3 regions of the Mesorhizobium sp. M5C.F.Ca.ET.164.01.1.1 genome follow, and region 1 is predicted to be linked to each of the others. Evidence: predicted binding sites of a transcription regulator. Region 1 holds the regulator's gene; each other region holds the start of a gene.
The links. Region 1 encodes PhoB, which activates phosphate uptake and scavenging genes when phosphate is short. Its sites were predicted from a motif close to TGTCATNNANCTGTCAT; they were not measured.
Positions count from the first base shown of each region.

Region 2: a site for PhoB is predicted at 2,625-2,641, ahead of EN807_RS20715 (RNA degradosome polyphosphate kinase). Genes of this name have one in related genera too.
Region 3: a site for PhoB is predicted at 2,464-2,480, ahead of phnC (phosphonate ABC transporter ATP-binding protein). Genes of this name have one in related genera too.

Region 1 covers NZ_SRTG01000001.1:1,526,229-1,530,375, reverse strand. The annotation lists gene EN807_RS07445 (ROK family protein) at 1-971, shown strand, start outside; gene phoB (phosphate regulon transcriptional regulator PhoB) at 1,145-1,834, opposite strand; gene phoU (phosphate signaling complex protein PhoU) at 1,851-2,558, opposite strand; gene pstB (phosphate ABC transporter ATP-binding protein PstB) at 2,597-3,412, opposite strand; gene pstA (phosphate ABC transporter permease PstA) at 3,425-4,147, opposite strand, start outside.
Region 2 covers NZ_SRTG01000002.1:825,891-830,037, reverse strand. The annotation lists gene ppx (exopolyphosphatase) at 1-262, opposite strand, end outside; gene EN807_RS20715 (RNA degradosome polyphosphate kinase) at 262-2,463, opposite strand; gene EN807_RS20710 (zinc-finger domain-containing protein) at 2,781-3,026, shown strand; gene EN807_RS20705 (FAD-dependent monooxygenase) at 3,043-4,147, shown strand, end outside.
Region 3 covers NZ_SRTG01000001.1:1,783,964-1,788,110, forward strand. The annotation lists gene phnE (phosphonate ABC transporter, permease protein PhnE) at 1-409, opposite strand, end outside; gene phnD (phosphonate ABC transporter substrate-binding protein) at 481-1,389, opposite strand; gene phnC (phosphonate ABC transporter ATP-binding protein) at 1,536-2,393, opposite strand; gene EN807_RS08795 (DapH/DapD/GlmU-related protein) at 2,671-3,288, opposite strand; gene phnL (phosphonate C-P lyase system protein PhnL) at 3,285-3,992, opposite strand; gene phnK (phosphonate C-P lyase system protein PhnK) at 3,995-4,147, opposite strand, start outside.

The DNA of each region.
Region 1 (4,147 bases):
TGAATTTCCTGTCGATCGCTGTCATCGACTATGCCGGACAAGTGGTCGCCGAGGAACAGCGCCGGCTGGACACGCTGACCATGTCGCGCGACGAGCTGATCGACGAATGTGTCGCCATCGTCCGGCGCCGGCTCGAAGACCCCGACCTCGACGTCCAAAGCGTCGCCCGCATCGCGCTGGCGATCCAGGGTATTACCGATTCCCATGCGCGCGCCATGTTATGGTCGCCGATCACGCCGCAGACGAACATCGCCTTCGCCGACATTCTGGAACGCGAGTTCGACATTCCGGCCATCATGGAGAACGACTGCAACATGATGGCCGTGGCGCTGCGCTGGCGCGACCCGGATCGCTACCGCGACGATTTCATCGCCATCCTGCTCTCGCATGGCATCGGTATGGGGCTGGTGCTGAAAGGCGAGCTGTTCACCGGCACCCATTCCTCAGGCGGCGAATTCGGCCACATGATTCATCGGCCGGGCGGCGCGCTTTGCCGCTGCGGGCGGCGCGGTTGCGTCGAGGCTTATGCCGGCAACTACGCTATCTGGCGCAACGCAAGGCAATTGAGCGAAAACGCCGAGCCGGTCGCCGATGTCAGCGACGCCGAGATGCGGGCACTGGCGGCCCGGGCGCGCGAGACGGACGGACCGGAGCGCGAAGCCTACCGCAAGGCCGGCGAAGCGCTCGGCTTCGGGCTCGGCAGCCTGTTCGCGCTGATCGATCCGGCGCCGGTCGCCATGGTCGGTGCCAGCGCTGCCGCCTTCGACCTGATTGAGCCGGCCCTGCGCGAGGCCATCGCCCAGACCGCCGGCGGCCAGCATTCGGGTTCGATTTCCTTCGACACCGAGCCGAACGAACTGCCGCTGATCCGAGAAGGCTGCGCCATGCGGGCGCTGAGCTTCGTCGACCAGGAGATCTTCGCGCCGAGCATCCAGGCACGAGCCGGCTCGGTCGGAAAGAACGTGGCTTGAATTCGAAGGCAGGGATCCCCGGATCGCGACTTGGGGTGTGTTGAGATTCAGGTCAGGCCGAGTCGAGAATGGGGGTTCCGAGAACCGGAGCGGAGCGTAATTTCGGGTACGTGAGCACCGGAAGCGCAGGAAGCCGCCGTTCGCAGGCCGGAATCACCCGTATCAGCACATCCCTAGTCTTCCCTGATCGCATAGCCCGCGCCGCGGATGGTGCGGATGACATCGGGCATGCGACCATTGTTGACCGCCTTGCGCAACCGGCCGACATGGACGTCCACCGTGCGCTCGTCGATGTAGATCGTCTCGCCCCAGACATTGTCGAGCAACTGGCTGCGCGAGAAGACCCGACCCGGGTGCCGCATCATGAATTCGAGCAGCCGGAATTCGGTCGGCCCGAGCCGGATCTCGCTCTTCTTGCGATAGACCCTGTGCGATTCGCGATCGAGCATGATGTCGCCGACCTTCAGCACGCTGGACAGTACTTCCGGCTTGGCGCGGCGCAGCAGCGCCTTGACCCTGGCCATGAATTCCGGTGTCGAGAACGGCTTGACCAGATAGTCGTCGGCTCCGGTGGAAAGGCCGCGCACCCGGTCGCTCTCCTCGCCGCGCGCGGTCAGCATGATGATCGGCAGCCGCTCGGTTTCGGGACGCACCCGAAGGCGCCGGCAAAGCTCGATGCCCGAAACCGCCGGCACCATCCAGTCGAGCACCAGCAGATCGGGCACGTTTTCCTGCAGCCGGATTTCGGCCTCGTCGCCGCGCGTCACCACCTCGACCTGATAGCCTTCGGATTCCAGATTGTAGCGGAGGAGGACGCCCAGCGGCTCTTCATCCTCCACCACCATGATGCGCGGCGCGATCATCGGCCGGTCACTCCTGTCATGTCGCCGGCGCCGACATCGTCGTTTCGTCGAGCTTCGGGCGATCCGCCGGCAATTGCTGCCCGGTCACGACAAAGTAGGCGTTTTCGGCGATGTTGGTGACATGATCGCCGATACGCTCGAGATTCTTGGCGCAGAACAGCAGATGCGTGCAGGCGGTGATGTTGCGCGGATCCTCCATCATGTAGGTCAGGAGTTCGCGAAAAACCGCCGTGTATTTCACGTCGATCTTCTGGTCGTCGGCGCGCAGTTCTTTCAACGCGCCGGCATTGCGCGACACATAGTGCTCGACCACGCCGCGGAGCTGCTCGAGAACGAGATCCGCCATCGCGTCGATGCCGTGCGAGAGATTGCGCGGCGTGGCGCTCTGCCCGACTGCGCTGACCCGCTTGGCTATGTTCTTGGCCAGGTCGCCGATGCGCTCGAGATCGCCGGCCATGCGGATTGCGCCAACCACGGCGCGCAGATCTTGTGCCATCGGCTGCCGCTTGGCGATCAGGGTGATCGCGCTATCGTCGAGTTCGCGCTGCCGCGCATCCATGATGGCGTCGTCCGAGACAACACGCTGCGCCATCGCATTGTCTGACGCAAGCAACGCGCGGATCGAGGCTGCGACCATCGCGGCGGCGAGCTCGTCCATGTCGCGGATCAGCCTGTCGATGTGCTCCAGTTCCTCGTCGAAAGATGCGACGGTGTGTTCACCCATGATCCTGTCCTCGTGTTCGAAATTCGCCGCCGGACCGCTCAGCCGAATCGGCCGGTGATGTAGTCCTGGGTGCGCTTGTCGTCGGGATTGGTGAACATCTTGTCGGTCGCGCCCTCCTCGACCAGATAGCCGAGATGGAACATCGCCGTGCGTTGCGACACGCGCGCTGCCTGCTGCATCGAGTGGGTGACGATGACGATCGTGTAGTTCTGGCGCAGTTCGTCGATCAGTTCCTCGACGCGGGCGGTGGCGATCGGATCGAGCGCCGAACAGGGCTCGTCCATCAGAATCACTTCCGGCGACACGGCGATAGCGCGCGCGATGCACAGGCGCTGCTGCTGTCCGCCGGAGAGACCGGTGCCCGACTCGAGCAGGCGATCCTTGACCTCGTTGAACAGACCGGCCTTCTTCAGGCTCGATTCGACGATGCCGTCCAACTCGGACTTGCTCCTGGCCAGGCCGTGAATGCGCGGACCGTAGGCGACGTTTTCATAGATCGACTTCGGAAACGGGTTCGGTTTCTGGAAAACCATGCCGACGCGAGCTCGTAGCTCGACGACATCGATTTTCGGGTCGTAAACATCCTCGCCGTCGAGCGTGATCTTGCCGCTCACCCGCGCGATATCGATCGTGTCGTTCATTCGGTTCAGGCAACGCAGGAAGGTCGACTTGCCACAGCCCGATGGGCCGATCAACGCCGTCACCTGGTTCTCGCGGACATCGAGGTCCACGTCGAACAGAGCTCGCTTCTCGCCGTAATGAACAGAGACCTTTTCGCCCTTCATCTTGATCGAAGGGGCATTGGTTGCGCTGCTCAGTTTCTGTTCGACGCCGGCTTCCGTCATGATGTTCATATCCTCTGCTCCTTACCAGCGCCGCTCGAAGCGCCTGCGCAGTATCACCGCAATGGCGTTCATGATGACCAAAAACAGCAGCAAAATCAAAATCGCCGCCGAAGTCTTCTGCTGGAATCCAGCTTCCGGGAAATCCGCCCACATGAATATCTGCACCGGCAGGATCGTCGCGGGATCGGTAAAGCCGCCGGGAATGTCGACGATGAAGGCGACCATGCCGATCATCAGCAACGGCGCGGTTTCGCCCAGCGCATGCGCCATTCCGAGAATGGTGCCGGTCATGATGCCCGGCATCGCCAGCGGCAGGACGTGATGGAATACGGTCTGGACCTTGGACGCTCCGATGCCGAGCGCCGCCTCGCGGATCGACGGCGGCACGGCGCGCAGCGAAGCGCGCGAGGCGATAATGATGATCGGCAGGGTCATCAGCGCCAGCACCATGCCGCCGACCACCGGGGCTGAGCGCGGCATGCCGAAGAAATTCAGGAATACGGCAAGTCCAAGCAGGCCGAAGACGATCGAAGGCACCGCCGCCAGATTGTTGATATTCACTTCGATGATCGTCGTCAGCCGGTTCTTGGGGGCAAATTCCTCAAGATAGATCGCCGCCGAAACCCCGATCGGGAAGGCGATGGCGAGCGTAACGATCATGGTCAGGAACGATCCGACGACCGCGCCCCAGACACCGGCCAGTTCCGGCTCGCGGCTTGCGCCGGTGAAGAAGAAGATCGAGTT
Region 2 (4,147 bases), on a different contig from region 1:
CATACATACGCTCGGCGCCGACCTGCTCGGACAGCGCGCGGAAACGCCGAAACTCCTCCATCGAGCGGGTCACCGCCTCGGGATCGAGCTTTCCGGTCGAGACGATGCCGCGACCGAGGCCGGCCAGCATCTTTTCGTTGAACAGCATGGTCGGCGAGCGCGCCAGCCCCTCATAGACGACAAGACGGATCGAGTTCGACCCGATGTCGATGATGGACAGCGGTCGGCGGTCCTGAAGCCGGCCCTGGGACGTTGAAATCATCAGCCGGTCGCTGCGGCGTTTTTCTTGCGGCGCTTGAACTGCGCGATGCGCTTGGGCGCATGCGATTTCAGCGCATCGCCGCGTCCGGAAAGGCTCGGATTGGTCATGAAATATTCCTGCGCGTTGAACGGTTCCTCGCCCTCCTCAAGCGTGGCGCGCCGGGAGGTTCCGTCAGCCAATACGTCGAAACTTTGCTGGTTGTCCATGATGTTGCCCAGCATGATCTGGCCGAGGACTTGTTCATGCACCGTTGGATTGGTGATCGGCACCATGGTTTCGACGCGGCGGTCGAGATTGCGCGGCATCAAATCGGCCGACGAGATGTAGACGACCGCCCCGTCCGAGGGCAGTCCATGGCCGTTGCCGAAACAATAGATGCGGCTGTGTTCGAGGAAGCGGCCGACGATCGACTTGACCCTTATGTTTTCCGACAGGCCCGGCACCTGGGGCCTCAGGCAGCAGATGCCGCGCACGACGAGATCGATCTCGACGCCGGCGCGGCTGGCGTCATAAAGCGCGTCGATGATGATCGGGTCGACCAGCGAATTCATCTTCATCCAGATGCGGGCCGGCCTGCCCTCCAGCGCATGGGCAATCTCCTCCGAAATGTGCTTGAGGATGCGCTTGCGCAGCGTGAACGGCGAGATGGCCAGCCGCATCTCCTCGGTCGGCTCGGCGTAGCCGGTGATGAAATTGAACAGCTGGGCGACATCGCGGGCGATCGTCGAAGCGGTGGTGAAGAAGGACAGGTCGGTGTAGATGCGCGCGGTGACCGGGTGGTAGTTGCCGGTGCCGAGATGCACGTAATTGCGTAGCTTGCCGTCCTCGCGCCGCACCACCAGCGACATTTTCGCATGGGTCTTCAGTTCGAGGAAGCCGAACACGACCTGAACGCCGGCGCGCTCGAGGTCGCGCGCCCAGCGGATGTTGGCTTCCTCGTCGAAACGCGCCTTGAGCTCGACCAGCGCCGTCACCGACTTGCCAGCCTCCGCCGCGTCGACCAAGGCGCGCACGATCGGGCTGTCGTTCGAGGTGCGATAGAGCGTCTGCTTGATTGCCACGACTTCCGGGTCGGCCATCGCCTGGCGCAGGAACTGCACCACCACGTCGAACGATTCGTAGGGGTGATGAACGATGATGTCCTTCTCGCGGATGGCAGCGAAACAGTCGCCGCCGTGCTCGCGGATGCGCTCGGGAAAGCGCGGATTATAGGGCGTGAATTTGAGATCGTCGCGGGCGATGGCGACGATCTCGGAAATCTGGCTGAGCGCCAGCGGGCCGGTGAGCACGCTGATGCGGCTCGACGAGACGCCAAGCTCGCCGGCGACGAACTCGCGCAGTTCGGCCGGCATCAGCTTGTCGAATTCGATGCGGATGACCGAGCCGCGGCGGCGGCGCTTCAGCGCCGTCTCGAACAGGCGCACGAGATCCTCCGACTCCTCCTCGACCTCGATGTCACTGTCGCGGATGATGCGGAACGTGCCGGAGCCCTTGACTTCGTAGCCGGGGAACAGCTTGCCGATATAGAGGCCGACCGCTTCTTCCAGCGTAATGAAGCGGACATGATGCTTGCGGTCGGGCAAGCGGATGAAGCGCTTCAGCGCCACCGGCAGACGCAACAGCGCGCTCATCTCCTCGCCATTCCTGCGATGGCGCAATTGCAGGGCCATCGAGAAGCCGAGATTGGGAATGAACGGGAATGGATGCGCCGGGTCGATTGACAGCGGTGTGAGCACCGGAAATACCTGCTCCTGGAAATGATCCTCGAGCCAGGTTTTCTCGTCCTTGGTCAGCCCATCGCGGCTGATGCTCTCGATTCCTTCCTTGTCGAGCAGCAGCATCAGCGCGGAAAGGCTTTTCTGCTGGTCTTCCTGCAGGCGCTCGACCTCGCGCAGCAATTGTTCCAGCTGTTGTTCGGGGGTGCGGCCGTCCGGGCTCTTCAGCTTGATGCCTTCACGAACCTGGCCGGCGAGACCGGCGACACGGACCATGAAGAACTCGTCGAGATTGGCGGCCGAAATCGACAGGAAGCGGACACGTTCGAGCAGCGGATGATTGGCGTTAAGCGATTCCTCGAGGACGCGGCGGTTGAATTGCAGCCAGGAAAACTCGCGGTTGACGAAACGGTCCGGGTTGCCGCCCTCGGGGCTCGCCACCTCGACAGTGGTGAATTCGCTCTGCACCGGCTTTAGTTCGTTCATGGTTCCTGCTCGTTTCGCACCCGCTGGCCACAGCGTCGCGCGTCTTTGCGGACGCGCAAAGGACGCTCTATCACTCTTAGCTACGCATGATCCCCAGCGAAACCGAATTCGGTTTTCGGACCATGCCTTAACCGGCTTAGCTTATCCTGTGACAGGCTTTTACGACAGTTTGATTTCATCGATCTTGCAAAGAGACAGCTTATGATCCAGATGCAATCCAGGCTACAGCGCGGCGCGCCCTTGGACGCGCAAAGGGCGCGGTGGAATTTTGATTGCGCGCATGATCCGGGGTCATGCGGCAAATGCAGGAGACGACGATGGCAAGCGGTTCCATTCCCCATTTCCAGAACGATGCGGGCTATGCGGCGATCGACATCGGCGTCAAGGAATTCATGTGCACCGGCGCCAACCCGCCTTTCGACCATCCGCATGTGTTTCTCGACATGGGCGACGACAATGAAAAGGTCTGCCCCTATTGCTCGACGCTTTTTCGCTATTCGCCAAAGCTGAAGGCGACGGAAACGCAGCCTGCGGGATGCCTCTATATCGACCAGGCCGCCTGACGCGCACGTCATCCCCATGGACGACACCCGGTCCCGGCAGGTCGTTATCGCCGGCGCCGGCGTCGCCGGACTGACTGCGGCGCTGGCATTTTCCGAGCGCGGCTATCTGGTGCGGCTGTTCGAACAGGCGCCGCGCCTCGAAGCGGCCGGCGCCGGCATCCAGCTCTCACCCAACGCAACGCGCATCCTTCGCCAGCTCCGCGTGCTCGACCGGCTCTTGCCGGCGGCGGTGCGGCCGGAGGCGGTCGTGCTCAAGGACGCCGCCACACTGCGCGAGCTGGCGCGGGTGCCGCTTGGCGAAGCAGCCGAAAGGCGCTGGCACGCGCCCTATCTCGTCGCTCATCGGGCCGATCTGCAAGACGCGCTGATGGCGCGCCTTGCCGAACAGCCGGACATCAGTCTCGTCACCGGCGCGCGCGTCGGCGGCGTCGCCGCAGGACCGCGCCATACCACGGCAACAGTCGAGATTGCCGGCAAGGCGGTCGAAGCCGACGGCTTTCTGCTGATCGGCGCCGACGGCGTTTGGTCGGCCATCCGTGCTTTTGGCGGGTTTGCGGCCAAAAGCCGGTTTTCGGGCGAGCTTGCCTGGCGCGCTACGATCAGTGCAGACAGTGTCGCGGGAGAAGCGCTTGCGGCGGTCGGCGCCGCCAATTGCGTGACCGCCTTCCTGCATCCCGGTTTTCACCTCGTCGCCTATCCGGTCAGCAACGGCACGGCGTTCAACCTGGCCGCCTTCACCACGGGCGAGATCATCGCCGAGGGCTGGTCGGGCCACGCCGACCCCAACATCCTCGTCGGCGCCATGCGTGGCACGGCGGCAGCACTGGCCCGGCTTGCCGAGGATGCCGGCCCATGGACCGCATGGCCGATCCATACGGTCGACCCGGCACAGCCTTGGACAACGCCCGCCGGCATCGCGCTGATCGGCGACGCGGCGCATGCGATGACGCCGTTTGCGGCGCAAGGCGCGGCGATGGCGATCGAGGATGCCGCAACCCTTGCCGGTTTTGTCGCCGCCTCGCCTGCCGACCCCTGGAGCGCCCTTACCGCCTGGGAAAAGGTGCGGCGCCCGCGCATCGGCAAGGTCGCCCGCCGCGGTGCCGTCAACCGTCTCGCCTGGC
Region 3 (4,147 bases), 260 kb from region 1:
CGCCCACCAGCGTTGAAAACAGAGCTATGTTCAGCGTCTCGATCATCCGGTGGAAATACTCCGGAATGTAGATGCTCTGGGTCAGGTAGACCCGGCCTTCGGGGTAGTCGAATTTGAGGCTGCCATCGTCATAGGGGGACGGCAGGTCGAACAGCGCGCGCACCGGGTCGAACCAGTCGCGCGGCTTCAACTCGGCGAAAAAGTCGGCGACGTAAGGAAGGCGGTCGAAAAACTTTCCGGCGTTGGTTTCGTTGGCGAACCAGAGCGAGCCAGAGAGTGCAAGAAACAGGAAAACCAGGCCTCCGATCGTGTAAAGGCGCCGGCGGGCGGCGAGGTCGCGCCAGTGCCGCTCGACTGTGGCTCCCTCCGGTGAGAGCGCAGGCGCTCGGTATACGTCGGTCGCGCTCATTGATAGATCCCCGGCCCCTGATGCAGCAACGCCGCCGGCGGCATGGCCCCGGCGGCGTTGTGGCAGTTTGATTACGAGCCGATCTTCGCCTTACGGGCGTCGATGATCGGCTGATAGAATTCCGGGGTGACCGGCGAATAGCCCTTGTAATCGCCGCCTTGTATCGCCGAGAAACAGGCCGGGTCGGTTTCCGGAAGCTTGGTCAGGAAATCGGTGATCTTCTGCTTGGCGCCGGCGTCGATCGACGTACGCACGACCAGCGGGCCATTCGGAATCAGCGGCGACTGCCACAATTCGACAAGGTCGTCCATCTTGAGCACGCCCTTGTCGACCATCTTGCGAAGATTGCCCGAGCTGTAGCCGTCGTTAAACTCGCCGACGCCGGAGGCCCAGGTTGTGCCGGCATCGAACGTGCCTTTCAGAACTTCAAGGACGAGCTGTTCGTGGCCGCCGCCGAAACCGGTCGACGCGAAGTAGCTCTTCACATCCATGCCGATGTCCTTGGGCAGTGAGGTGACCGGGATCAGGTAACCAGAAGTCGAATCGGGATCGGCGAAACCGAGTTTCTTGCCCTTCATGTCGGCGAGCGTCTTGATGCCGGAATCAGCACGGGCAACCATGACCGAATGGTAGCCGGTCGAACCGTCGGTCTGAACCGTCGTCAGGATCGGCTGAACCGCGTCCTTGTTTTCAAGATAGATCTTGGCGTAGCCGGAAGCGCCCAGTTCGGCAAAGTCAAGCGTGCCGCCAAGCAGGCCCTGGATGACGCCGTCGTAATCGGCGGCCGGGAACAGCGAAACTTTCTCGACACCGAGGACGTCCTTGATGTGATCGGAGAAGCACTGGTAGTTGCGCAGACGGTCGGCTTCGTTCTCGCCGCCCAGAATGCCGACGCGGAATTCCTTCAGGTCCTGTGCCTGAACCGCGCCCATCGCCATGGCGATGACCGAAACAGCACCGAAAAACATCATTCTAAACATTTCGCATCTCTCCTGTTGGTTCCGGCATCGCGCCGGCAGCGTTCGAATTTTGACAGCGCCCTTGACGCGGGCTGGCGATCCAGGCGCTCTTTTGTTTGTCCATGATCTTTTCTGGATACCGGTATCCACTTGTCGGGATCATGGAATTAGTAGCCAGGAAATGCGGGCTCGAGCGGTACTGCGGATGCGGCGATTTTTTGCTTGATGGTGACGCTGGTCGAGGTGATGGCCTCGGAGATTTCACCGCCATTGCTGTCGGCACCGTAGACCATGCGCACCGCCTCACGGTTGAGATCTTCGGGGGGGCCGTCGAACACGACCTTGCCGGCGGCCATGCCGATGATGCGGTTGCAATAGGTGCGCGCGGTATCCAGCGTGTGCAGATTGGTGACGACTGTGAGGCCCTCGCGCAGATTGATGTCCTGCAGCGAATCCATCACCACCTTAGCGTTGAGGGGGTCGAGCGAGGCGATCGGCTCGTCGGCAAGGATGACTTTCGGCTGCTGCATCATGGCGCGGGCGATCGCGACGCGCTGCTGCTGGCCGCCGGACAAGGTGCCGGCCGGCTGCAGCGCCGTGCGGGCAATGTCGAGACGTTCGAGCGCCGCGATCGCCTCGGCCCGTTCCTCGCGGGAGAAGAGACCGAGCAGATTGACAATGGTCGAGCGGTGATTGAGCCGGCCGAGCAGCACATTGGTCAGCACGTCGAGACGCGGCACAAGGTTGAATTGCTGAAAGATCATGGCGCAATCGCGCTGCCAGCGCCTGAGCAGCGAACCGCGCAGGCTGGAAACTTCGGCGCCGTCAAAGAAAATCGATCCTTGGCTGGGATCGATGAGGCGGTTGATCATGCGCAAAAGCGTCGACTTGCCGGCGCCCGAGCGGCCGATAATGCCGACCATCTGGCCGTGCGGGATCGAGATGTCGACATTGCTGACGGCGGTGTTCTTGCCAAACCGGCGGGTGACACCGCGGATTTCGAGCGTGGCTGAGGTTGCTGACATAGGCAAGTTCCAGTCCAGTCGCGTTTGGAAGGTCTGTTAACCATCGCTAGCGCAACGCCATGAACCTGCGGTGTCGGATTGATGTCAGTTTTGTTACCGCCCACAGGCTTGGCGGCGAGCCATGAATGGTGAATAGTGAATAGTGAATAGTGAATAGTGAATAGTGAATAGTGAATAGTGAATAGTGAATAGTGAATAGTGAATAGTGAATAGTGAATAGAAAGGGCTTCACCAGCCTCTGCTGGCTGCCAGCGTCACCATTCACCATTCACCCCCTTCAGCTGCCGTATTTTTCCAGAAACGCTTCCGCCGAAAGGGCGCGGAAATCGTCGAGCGCGGCGCGCAGGCGGGCATGGTCCCAATCCCACCAGGCGAGTGCCTGATAACGTTCCGCCGTGTGGCGGTCGAAGCGTTCGCGGATTGGTTTCGCCGGCACGCCGCCGACGATGGTGTAGGGCGCAACGTCCTTCGACACCACCGCGCCGGCGCCGACCGCCGCACCGTCGCCCACGGTGACGCCGGGCAGGACGGTCGAGCCGTGGCCAAGCCAGGTGTCGTGGCCGATGGTGACGCGTCTGGCGCGGCGCTGGGCGAAGAATTCGCTTTCGTGCTGAGCGTCGTCCCAATAATCCGAGGCGCGATAGGTGAAATGGTGCAGCGTCGGCCGCCACGTCGGGTGGTTGGTGGCGTTGATGCGCACATTGGCGGCGATGTTGGCGAACTTGCCGATCGTCGCGCACCAGACGCCGCAGTCCTGCATCATGTAGGAATAGTCGCCGATTGTGCTCTCGGAAACTCGGCAGCGATCGGCGATCTCGGTCCAGCGGCCGAGCGTCGAGTTCTCGACTTCCGCCGTCTCGTGGACAAGCGGCGTTTCCGACAGTTTCCTGGTCATGCGGCGATTTTCCCGGCGGCAAAAGCGGTCACGTCGATGACGCGGTCGGCTACCGCCTCGCGCACGTCGTGGTCATGGAAGATGCCAAGCAGGGCGACGCCGGCCGCCTTCTTGGCCGCGATCAGCGTAATCACGACATCGCGGTTCCTGGCATCGAGCGAAGCGGTCGGCTCGTCGAGCAGCAGGATCGGGTGCTCGGTGATGAAGCCGCGCGCGATGTTGACGCGCTGCTGTTCGCCGCCGGAAAAGGTCGCCGGCGGCAGTGCCCAGAGTTTTTCCGGCAGGTTGAGCTGCCCCAGCAAGGCGCGCGCCTTGCCGCGCGCAACTTCACGGTCCTCGCCGCCCTCGACCAGCGGTTCGGCCACGACATCGAGGGCGGAGACGCGCGGCACTGTGCGCAGGAACTGGCTGACATAGCCGATCGTGAGCCGGCGCACGGCAAGCACGGTGCGCGGGCTCGCCGTCGCGAGATCGATGAGCCCGTCCTCGTGCTGGACGATGATCTGGCCTTCGTCGACCGCATAGTTGCCGTAGAGCATCTTCAGGATCGAGCTCTTGCCGGCGCCGGAAGGGCCGCCGAGCACGGCGCACTCGCCTGCCCTGATCGAGAACGACACGCCGGTGACGACAGGCAGTTTGATGCCGTCGCGCAGATGCATGGTGAAGCTCTTGGCGACATCGGAGACGACGAGCGGGGTTGCCATGATCACACCTGCAGAATGGAAGAAACAAGGAGCTGCGTGTAGGGCGCGCGCGGATCGTCGAGCACGCGGTCGGTGAGGCCGCTTTCGACGACGCGGCCGTCCTTCATCACCATCATGCGTTGCGACAGCAGACGTGCCACCGCGAGGTCGTGGGT